DNA from 3 places in the Geobacillus sp. genome. Region 2 is predicted to be linked to each of the others. Evidence: predicted binding sites of a transcription regulator. Region 2 holds the regulator's gene; each other region holds the start of a gene.
The links. The regulator Rex, encoded in region 2, represses fermentation and respiration genes when NADH is low (regulators of the CRP and FNR family bind a similar motif). The targets are predictions, from matches to a motif close to TTGTGAAATATTTCACAA.
Positions count from the first base shown of each region.

Region 1: the regulator Rex is predicted to act here: its motif matches at 1,175-1,192, upstream of IKE44_RS10680 (L-lactate dehydrogenase).
Region 3: the regulator Rex is predicted to act here: its motif matches at 1,183-1,200, upstream of nsrR (nitric oxide-sensing transcriptional repressor NsrR).

Region 1 covers NZ_JAFWFM010000180.1:20,358-23,604, reverse strand. The annotation lists gene IKE44_RS10685 (potassium channel family protein) at 1-33, opposite strand, end outside; gene IKE44_RS10680 (L-lactate dehydrogenase) at 198-1,151, opposite strand; gene IKE44_RS10675 (ABC transporter permease) at 1,300-2,085, opposite strand; gene IKE44_RS10670 (ABC transporter permease) at 2,089-2,880, opposite strand; partial or broken gene IKE44_RS10665 (ABC transporter ATP-binding protein) at 2,873-3,247, opposite strand, start outside.
Region 2 covers NZ_JAFWFM010000097.1:4,983-8,229, forward strand. The annotation lists gene IKE44_RS06190 (ABC-F family ATP-binding cassette domain-containing protein) at 1-636, opposite strand, end outside; gene moaC (cyclic pyranopterin monophosphate synthase MoaC) at 732-1,220, shown strand; gene IKE44_RS06200 (redox-sensing transcriptional repressor Rex) at 1,236-1,877, shown strand; gene tatA (twin-arginine translocase TatA/TatE family subunit) at 1,895-2,047, shown strand; gene tatC (twin-arginine translocase subunit TatC) at 2,068-2,817, shown strand; gene IKE44_RS06215 (YdiK family protein) at 2,882-3,061, opposite strand; gene IKE44_RS06220 (CPBP family intramembrane glutamic endopeptidase) at 3,058-3,247, opposite strand, start outside.
Region 3 covers NZ_JAFWFM010000150.1:5,759-9,005, forward strand. The annotation lists gene speE (polyamine aminopropyltransferase) at 1-270, opposite strand, end outside; gene IKE44_RS08965 (hypothetical protein) at 300-509, opposite strand; gene nsrR (nitric oxide-sensing transcriptional repressor NsrR) at 671-1,117, opposite strand; gene hmpA (NO-inducible flavohemoprotein) at 1,290-2,525, shown strand; gene purU (formyltetrahydrofolate deformylase) at 2,738-3,247, shown strand, end outside.

The DNA of each region.
Region 1 (3,247 bases), on a different contig from region 2:
GGCGGTCACCACTCCGAGGAATGCGTAATCCATTCGCTTCCCTCCACAAATTGTCCGTAGTTCATATATACACCGTGAAACGGACAATTATGCGGGAATAAGCCGCCTTCCCAATCGGAACAGCGTGTCGCCCTCAGAGCCATACATCCCCCTGTTTGGACGAGAAAGACTGTCGGCACAACTTTTCGTTTGTTGCCTCATCGCGTAAAAGCACGGGCTAGCACGCTTTTTAATGTAGCTGCGCTATGATGGAATCGATTTTTTTCGTCATCATTCAATTCAATTTCGATCACCTCGCGGATGCCATTGCGGTTAATGACAGCCGGCACGCCGATGTAGACGTCGCGCTCCCCATATAGGCCATCGAGGTAGGCTGATACGGTCAAAATAGCGTTTTCGTTATGCAAAATGGCGCGCGTCACGCGGGCAAGCCCCATCGCAATCCCGTAGTACGTCGCTCCTTTTTTCTCAATAATTTGGTAGGCGGCATCGCGCACATTGACAAAAATGCGCTCGAGATCTTTTTGCGCTTCTTCCCCTTTGGACTCGACCAGCTCGCGGATCGGCATGACGCCGATATAAGCCTGGCTCCAGACCGGGAGTTCAGTGTCGCCGTGTTCCCCAATAATATAGGCATGAACATTTTGCGGAGCGACAGAGAAATACTCGCCCAACAAAAAGCGGAACCGCGCCGTATCTAAAATCGTCCCCGAACCGATCACCCGCTCATGCGGCAGGCCGCTGAATTTCCACGTCGCGTACGTTAAAATGTCGACCGGATTGGTGGCGACGAGAAACAGTCCTTGAAATCCGGATGCCATGACCGACTCAACGATCGAGCGGAAAATGGCAATGTTTTTGTCCACAAGATCAAGTCGCGTCTCGCCCGGTTTTTGGTTGGCGCCGGCGCAAATGACAACCAAATCGGCATCGCGGCAATCATCGTAATCGCCGTGCCAAATGTCAACCGGCTTCGGCGCAAATACTTTCCCATGGTTGAAGTCCATCGCATCGCCTATGGCCTTGCTTTCATTCGCATCGATGAGCACGATCTCATCGGCAATCCCTTGATTCATTAAGGCAAACACATAACTGGCGCCGACAAACCCGGCGCCGATGACCACTACTCGGGCTCCACCGTTGTTTTTCATTGCATTCATCCTCCCTCAATATAATGCGAACACTTTCATATAAATATTTTACGCGAAAGGCGCACCGCAATGCATGCGCGATTGTGGCGATTGTTTGACTATTGTTTGTCCATTTCATGACAGACGCCGCGGCAAACAACGGGAGCACTCAGCTCCCCGTCCCGCGGTACCTCCTGACCCCGGCGTTCCAGAGCATCACGGCGATGATGAAAAACAACATGCCGACAACCGGGGTCAAAAACGCATAACCATACCATTCCTGCTTATGGAGAAAATACGAAGCTGGATAAACGCCGACAAAGGCAAACGGCAGCACCCACGTTAATATATAGCGGATGACGCGGTGATAAATATCGACCGGATAGCGGCCGTAGCTGCTGATGTTGTACATCATCGGCATGATGGATGTGCGGGCGTCGGCAAAAAAACTGATCGTCGCCAGTGAAATGAAAATGCCGGCGTAAATCAATGCACCGCCAATCACAAGCAAAATAAACACGAAGACATCATACCAATGAAATGAAAGAGACAAGCGGCTGCCGGCATACAGCATAATGATCAGCCCGGGCACAGCGCCAAGCAACGATTCGAGCTCCATCCGCTCCAAAATGATCTGGAACAGGCTGTGAACCGGGCGCGTCAACACGCGATCCATTTCTCCCTGAACAATGTAGCGCTCGTTGAAATCCCATAGATTAAAAAAGGCGCCAAATACGGCGTACGGCACAAGGAAAAAGCCGTAAATAAACAACATCTCATCGCGCGACCAACCGTGAAGCAGCGTCGTATGGCCAAACACGACGAGCAAGAACACCAAGTTGACCGCCTGCGCCATGAAGTCGGACAACCATTCAATCAGCAAATCCGCGCGGTATTGCCATTTTGTCTTCATGTACTGGGCCATATATTGAAAAAAAACCGATACGTAAAACAAAGTCTACCCCCCTTGCACAACGAGCCGTTTTTTCGCCACCCGCCATAACAGCACAATCGGAAACCATAACAGCACGGACCATGCCGCCTGCAGAAGCAGGCCATCACGGACAGCAGCTCCTTGAAAACTTTCTGTGATGATCATGCTTGGAATGTAGCTGATGGCTTGAAACGGCATATACGCCATGAGCTGTTGCGCCCAATCCGGGTAAAACGACAACGGCAAAATCAGACCGGAAAATAGATCAATAATAAACCGTTTCGCCCTCAGCAGCCCTTCATTTCGGAACGTAAAAAATGTCACGACTCCCGCAAGCAAGTTCAGCTCCGAAAAGATGATAAAGCTGAATAGAAGCGACAAGCCGAAAGACAGCCATGTTTTGGCGTGTTCCGGAAACTCGAGCGGCAAAAAGAGCGATACAACCAGCAACCCCGGCAACGATAGGAAGAACAATCGGAACAGCCCTTCGCCAAGCCCTTGCACCGCTTTCATCCCTAAATAGCTGTACGGACGGATGAGTTCCGTCGCTATTTTTCCATCGCGGATTTCCATCGCGATTTCGCGGTCAAGGTTGTTAAAATAAAACGCTCGCGCCAGCCAGGAAATGGCGACATACGTCGTCATTTGCCCAAGCGACATTCCTTGCATCGATGATTTGCCGCCATAAATAGCCGACCAAAGGAAGTAATACGCTGAGATGTTAATGGCGTAAATCAAAATGCCAGTATAATAGTTTGTCCGGTAGGCAAGCATCATTAAAAAGCGGATGCGGATCATCTCGACATACTTACCCATTAGCCGCACCTTCTTGATAAATATTGCGGATGATCTCCTCCGTCGGCACTTCATGAATGTGGATGTCTTGCAGTGGATAGCGGGCGGCGACGCGGCTGACGACTTCCGGCACGCCTCCTGATGGAACGTGCGCCACCCAAACGTTCGGCTGTTCACCTTGTTTCCAATTAACATCCAATCCAGTTGTCAGCTCCTGCAAGGCAACGAGGGGGGGCTTCTTCAACAAATGTAAACGAAATCCGTTTTCCTTGGCCCCATTTTTCTTTCAACTGCCCGAGCGAACCGTCATAAATGATTTTCCCTTCATCAAGCATAATCACCCGCTCGCAAAGCGCTTCAATGTCTGACATATCGTGCGTCGTCAGCA
Region 2 (3,247 bases):
TGCCTGTAAATATTGCTCGAGCCATGTGAGCGTATCGAGGTCCAAATGGTTCGTCGGCTCGTCTAAAATAAGCAAGTCCGGCTTGGCCAACAGCAGTTTTCCAAGGGCGAGCCGCGTCCGCTGTCCGCCGCTTAGCGAGGAAACGGGCGTTGTTTGGTAATCGTATGACGAAAATTGCAGCCCGTGCAAAACAGAGCGGATGTCGGCTTCATACTGATAGCCCCCTTGTTCTTTGTATTGCTCTTGCAAGTTGTCATACGCTTGAAGCGTTTTTTCGTAGCGGGACGGATCGGCGAGCAGATCCGGGTCGCCAAGCTGGGCGCCGAGCTCTGCTAGCTGCGCTTCGATCGCCCGGAGCGGCGCGAATACGTCCAGCATCTCGTCCCAAATGGAGCGTGACGAGTCGAGCCCGCTGTTTTGCGCCAAATAGCCGATTTTGATATGGCTTGGCTTGATGATTTCACCGCTGTCGGAAGAAAGTTCGCCGGCGATGATCTTCAGCAGCGTCGATTTGCCTGCGCCGTTGCGGCCGACAAGAGCAATGCGGGCGCGGGACTGTATTTCTAGTTTTATATTCGATAAAATAAGGTCAGCGCCAAAATATTTCGTGATTCCATTCACTTGCAAAATGATCATGTCCGTCACCTCGCGAATAGTTTAACGTAAGTCGCGAAAACGGTCAAAGACAGATAACGAAAAATGGTGTATAGTGATAAATGGAGGAGATTGTCTTGTCATCGTTTACGCATTTCAATGAACAAGGCCGGGCGAAAATGGTCGACATTACGAACAAGGAAGATACGATCAGGATAGCGGTGGCGAGAACGAGCGTCACCGTCAATGAAGAGATTTACGAAAAGATGACGAACAATGCCATTGAGAAAGGTGATGTGCTGGCGGTAGCCCAGGTGGCCGGGGTCATGGCGGCGAAAAAAACGGCCGATCTTATTCCGATGTGCCATCCGCTTATGTTAAAAGGCGTCGATATTGCCTTTGCTTGGGAAAAAGAGGCGGAAGCGTATAAACTTGTGATTACCGTGACGGTCAAAACGAAAGGGAGCACAGGAGTGGAGATGGAAGCGCTGACGGCGGCTTCGGTATGCGCATTGACTGTGTACGACATGTGCAAATCGCTCGATAAAGGAATGACGATCGGTCCAACGTATTTGGTCGAAAAAACGGGCGGGAAGTCCGGCCATTATCGACGGAAAACCGATTAGCTGGGGGATGAAACGATGAGCAACGAACAACCGAAAATCCCGCAGGCGACTGCCAAGCGTCTGCCGTTATACTATCGGTTTTTGGAAAATTTACATGCCTCAGGGAAGCAGCGCGTGTCCTCCGCCGAGCTGAGCGAGGCGGTGAAAGTCGATCCGGCGACAATTCGCCGCGACTTTTCGTATTTTGGCGCGCTTGGCAAAAAGGGATACGGGTATAATGTCAATTATTTGTTGTCGTTTTTCCGCCAGACGCTTGAAGAGGATGAGGTGACCGAAGTCGCCTTGTTTGGCGTCGGCAATTTAGGCACCGCCTTTTTAAACTACAACTTTTCGAAAAATAACAACACGAAAATTGTCATGGCGTTTGATGTCGATGAACGGAAGGTCGGAACGACAGTCGGCGGGGTGCCGGTCTATCATCTCGATGAGCTGGAGGAGCGGCTTCGCGGCGACATTCCGATCGCGATTTTAACCGTGCCGGCCGCCGCGGCTCAAGCGCTGACCGACCGCCTTGTCGCGCAAGGAATTAAAGGCATTTTAAACTTTACTCCGGCGCGGTTGAACGTGCCGAACCATATTCGTGTCCATCATATCGATTTAGCCATTGAGCTGCAGTCGCTCGTCTATTTTTTGAAAAACTATCCATCGCCATCGTAAAAAGGAGAGAACAACACATGAAATATTTGTTGCTCGTTCTTGTCATTTTGTTGCTGTTTGGCACGAAAAAGCTGCCGGAGTTGGGGCGGTCGTTCGGCCAGTCGCTTCGCGAGTTTAAAGACGCCACAAAAGGGCTCGCTGATGACGAAGAAACGAAAACCGACCGATGACAAGGCAGGATGGGGAAACGATGAATGACAAAGAAATGTCCGTGTATGAACACCTCGGAGAGCTGCGGAAACGGCTGATCATCGTGCTTCTCTTTTTCGTTGCGGCGCTTGTAGCCAGCTTCTTTTTTGTCGATGACGTCATTGTGTATTTGCAGCACACTGTGGAAGCGAAACAGCTGACGATGAACGCGTTCCGCCTCACCGATCCGATTAAAGTGTATTTTCAGTTTGCCTTTGTCATCGCCGCTGTACTGACTGCTCCGGTGCTGTTGTATCAAATTTGGGCGTTTGTCAGTCCGGGGCTGTATGAAAAAGAGCGGAAAGCAACGCTCAGCTACATTCCAGCATCGATCATTCTATTTTTAGCCGGGGTTGGTTTTGCGTATTTCGTCTTGTTTCCATTTGTCGTCCGGTTTATGAATCAGCTGGCGGAACGGCTCGGCATTCAACAGATGATCGGCATTAATGAATATTTTCAGTTTTTGCTGCAGCTCGTGCTGCCGTTTGGCATCGTGTTTCAGCTGCCGATTGTTGTCCTGTTTTTCACCCGCTTAGGGCTTATTACGCCGCAGCTTCTTGTTCGCATCCGCAAGTATGCGTATTTGGCGCTGCTTATTTTAGCGGCCGCCATTACGCCGCCGGATGTGTTGTCGCAAGTGATCGTCATGATTCCACTGACGCTTTTGTATGAGGGGAGCATCTGGGTTGCCAAAATCGGCTATCGAAAGGCGCAATTAGCGGCGGAGGAAGGAAGCGGCGATCCATATTGAGGGCAGCATCAAGAGGACGGTTCATACGGCGCCAGGCAAAAACCCTCCCCCAATGGGGAGGGTTTTATTGTCTCGGTGTGAAGAACAAGCGAAAGGCGGTGCCGAAATCAAAAGCGGCCAGCGCCGCCAACGCGATGGTTGAGACGTTCCAAATCGTTTCATGAACGCTTTCGATCGCCAAATACGTAAACAGGAAGCCCAAGATGAAATACGGAACAGAAAACAGCCGCGGATGGCGCGTCATAGCCAAATCCTCCAAATGGCCAGCGGCAGTTCCGCTTGGCGCATCATGTTTTCCAATTCATCAGCCAACAAAATTTGAACGGCAACGACAAACGTGTTCATTGCTACATGGGCGAACATCGGCACGAAAATGCGTCCGGTTTTGGCGTATAAAAAGGCGAACACCATCCCCATGGATGTGTACAAA
Region 3 (3,247 bases), on a different contig from region 2:
CGGATGAAACTGAAGCGGCACGTGCGAAATCATCTCATTATAAATATGGCCGTCAATCGAGGTCGTTTGCACGACGCCGTCCAGTACGAGCATGCGGCCAAAATCATACGAATCCAAAATCATGACATGCTGATACTCGGATGGCTCGGCAAAGATCACCTCTTTGATCCGGTAGCTAATTTTCAAATTGTCGCGGTCATCTTCGGTGAGCCAAAGCTCTCCGTTGTCCATATGCAAGTAAGGGGGTAAAGCGCTTCCTTCGTGTTTCATTGTGACCTCCTTTAGTCATGCAGATGTTTTCACACCTTTCTAATCTTAATATATTCTTCGTCTTGTGGCAAACAAAGGGGATGTGATCGGCCGGTGCCGGACGTGTTCATCCCGCCGCCCATGTTCGACGACTGGTTGCGTTTTTCCGGCCGCTCCTCGTCTTGGCCGCCGCAGCCGGCACAAAGGCTGACCGCTAACGCGCAAATGGCGGCAAGCGGCATCATCCATCGTTTTCGCATCTTTTCCTCCTCCTTTCGTTTCCATCATAAACTGAGACGGCGGGCGACGACCACGACATCGTATGATTCCATCGTTCCGTCTCCCTTCATGCGGCGATGCTTGCTTATAGTGTGCCTGTTCGGCAAAAAATAACACTCCCCGGCACCCGGCCGGAGAGTGTCTATCGATCGCGCCGCTTTCCAAGCAAAGCACGAAGCGACGTACGGTTTTCAAGCAAATCAGCGAGCGTATACGCATCGAGCACACGCAAAAACGCTTCTAACGCCTCGCGAAGCGCAAAACGGAGCCGGCATGAAGGCGTCAGCACGCATTCATTACCGTGAGCGGCGAAGCACTCCACAAGCGACAAATTGTCTTCCGTCTCGCGAACGACCGCACCGATGACAATCTCCTCCGGCCGTTTCGCCAGGCGAATCCCGCCGTTGCGTCCGCGGATCGTTTCGATGTAGCCAAGCTTGCCGAGCTCATGGACGATTTTGCTTAAATGATGCTCAGAGAGGGAAAACGCAGTGGAAATTTCTTTGATATTTGTTTTTTCGCCTTCATCGAGCGTTCCTAAAAACAGCAGCACACGCAACGCATATTCTGTATAGTTCGTCAGCTGCATGGTCATCCACAACCTTTAGACAAGATGGTTGCTTCCATTGTATCACACCTGTCTGTGCGAGGGAATTGTGAACAATTTATTAAAGATGTATTTGAAATGTTGCTTTTTCACTATGCGTATGATTGAATAAAACATGTATTTAAAATACATGTTTTATGAGAGGAGATGAAACATGGCTAAGACAACGGCTTTGCACCCAAAAACGATTGAAATCGTCAAATCGACCGTACCGATGTTGGAGCAGCACGGCGAACAGATTACCAAACGGTTTTACCAATTGATGTTTTCGAACCATCCAGAATTGTTGAATATTTTCAACCATGCCAACCAAAAACAAGGGCGGCAGCAACGCGCCTTGGCGGCAGCCGTGTACGCGGCAGCGCGCTATATCGATCAATTGGACGCCATTTTGCCGGTCGTGCGGCAAATCGGCCATAAACACCGGAGTTTAGGCATTAAACCGGAACAATACCCGATTGTCGGAAGGCACTTGCTGCTAGCGATCAAAGACGTGCTCGGCGACGCTGCCACTGATGACGTGATAACGGCTTGGGCGGCAGCGTATGAAGCCATTGCCGCTGTTTTCATTCAAGTCGAGAAGGAGCTCTACGATGAAGCTGCGGCCAAGCACGGCGGCTGGCGCGGTTTCCGCCGCTTTGTCGTCACAAAAAAGGTGAAGGAAAGCGACGTCATCACGTCGTTTTATTTCGAGCCGGAAGACGGCGACGCCATCAGCGACTATTTACCAGGTCAATACGTGAGCGTAAAACTGGACATCCCTGGTGAAACGTATACGCACATTCGCCAATACAGCTTATCGGACGCCCCTGGCAAAGGGTATTACCGCATCAGTGTCAAACGGGAAGCAGCAACAGCGGAAAAACCAGCCGGCATCGTGTCGAACTATTTGCATGACCACATTCACGAAGGCGATGTCGTCGAGTTAAGCGCTCCAGCCGGCGACTTTACGCTCGACTTGACACACGAAACGCCGGTTGTGCTGATCAGCGGCGGCGTTGGGGTCACTCCGCTTTTAAGCATGGCGAATACATTGGCCATCCGTCAGCCGAATCGTCCGGTGACGTTTCTTCAAGCTGCCCTAAACGGCCGCGTGCAAGCCTTTGACGAAGAGTTGCGGGCATTGGCCAAACGCCCGTCGTTTGCCTACCATCTCTGTTACGAATCGCCGTCTGAAGACGACCGCCGTCATCCGCATTTCGGCAAAGAAGGACGGATCGACCTTGCTTGGATGAAAACGGTAATTCCGACTCGCGACGCTGACTTTTATTTCTGCGGCCCAGTTCCATTTATGAAAACGGTCTACCGCGCCTTAGCAGAGTGGGGCGTGCCGGAAGAACGCATCCATTACGAATTTTTCGGCCCGGCCGGCGATTTGACGAAAGACTGATCACGGGCAGACCAAAGGGTGTCTCCTACATAACGAGACACCCTTTGATCTGCCATTTTACTCGAGGGGAGATGTTCTTTTGAATATCGCCCCTTCCGCCGCAGGGGCAAAGGCGGCTTTTCTTGCAAAAAAGATGGACTGTGCAGTTGGCAAGCGGATGATTTTTTTGTATGATGAAAACCAAACGACGGAAAGAAAAGGGAGAGAACAACATGACGACATTTCGCCAACATCGCTTGCAATCATTTTTGCAAGGCTATGAAGATCGCGCCCGCCTGCTCATTTCCTGTCCGGATCGTCCAGGTATTGTCGCCGCGGTCACGTCCTTCTTGTATAAGCAAGGCGCCAATATCGTCGAATCGAGCCAATACTCGACCGATCCGAAAGGGGGTACGTTCTTCCTCCGTTTGGAGTTTGACTGCCCGAACATCACGGAACGAAAAGACCAGATCGAAGCGGCCTTTGCCCCGATCGCCGCTGAATTTCAGATGCGTTGGCAGCTTCGGCTGCACAACGACATTCGGCGAATCGCGATTTTTGTCTCCAAAGCTGAGCATTGTCTGCTTGAACTTCTTTGGCAATGGCAGGCGGGAGAGCTGATCGCCGACATCGCCCTTGTCATCAGCAACCACCCCGACTTGCGCGAGACGGTCGAGTCATTTGGCATCCCTTATGTGCATATTCCGGTGACGAAAGAAACGAAAGCGGACGCCGAAGCCGAA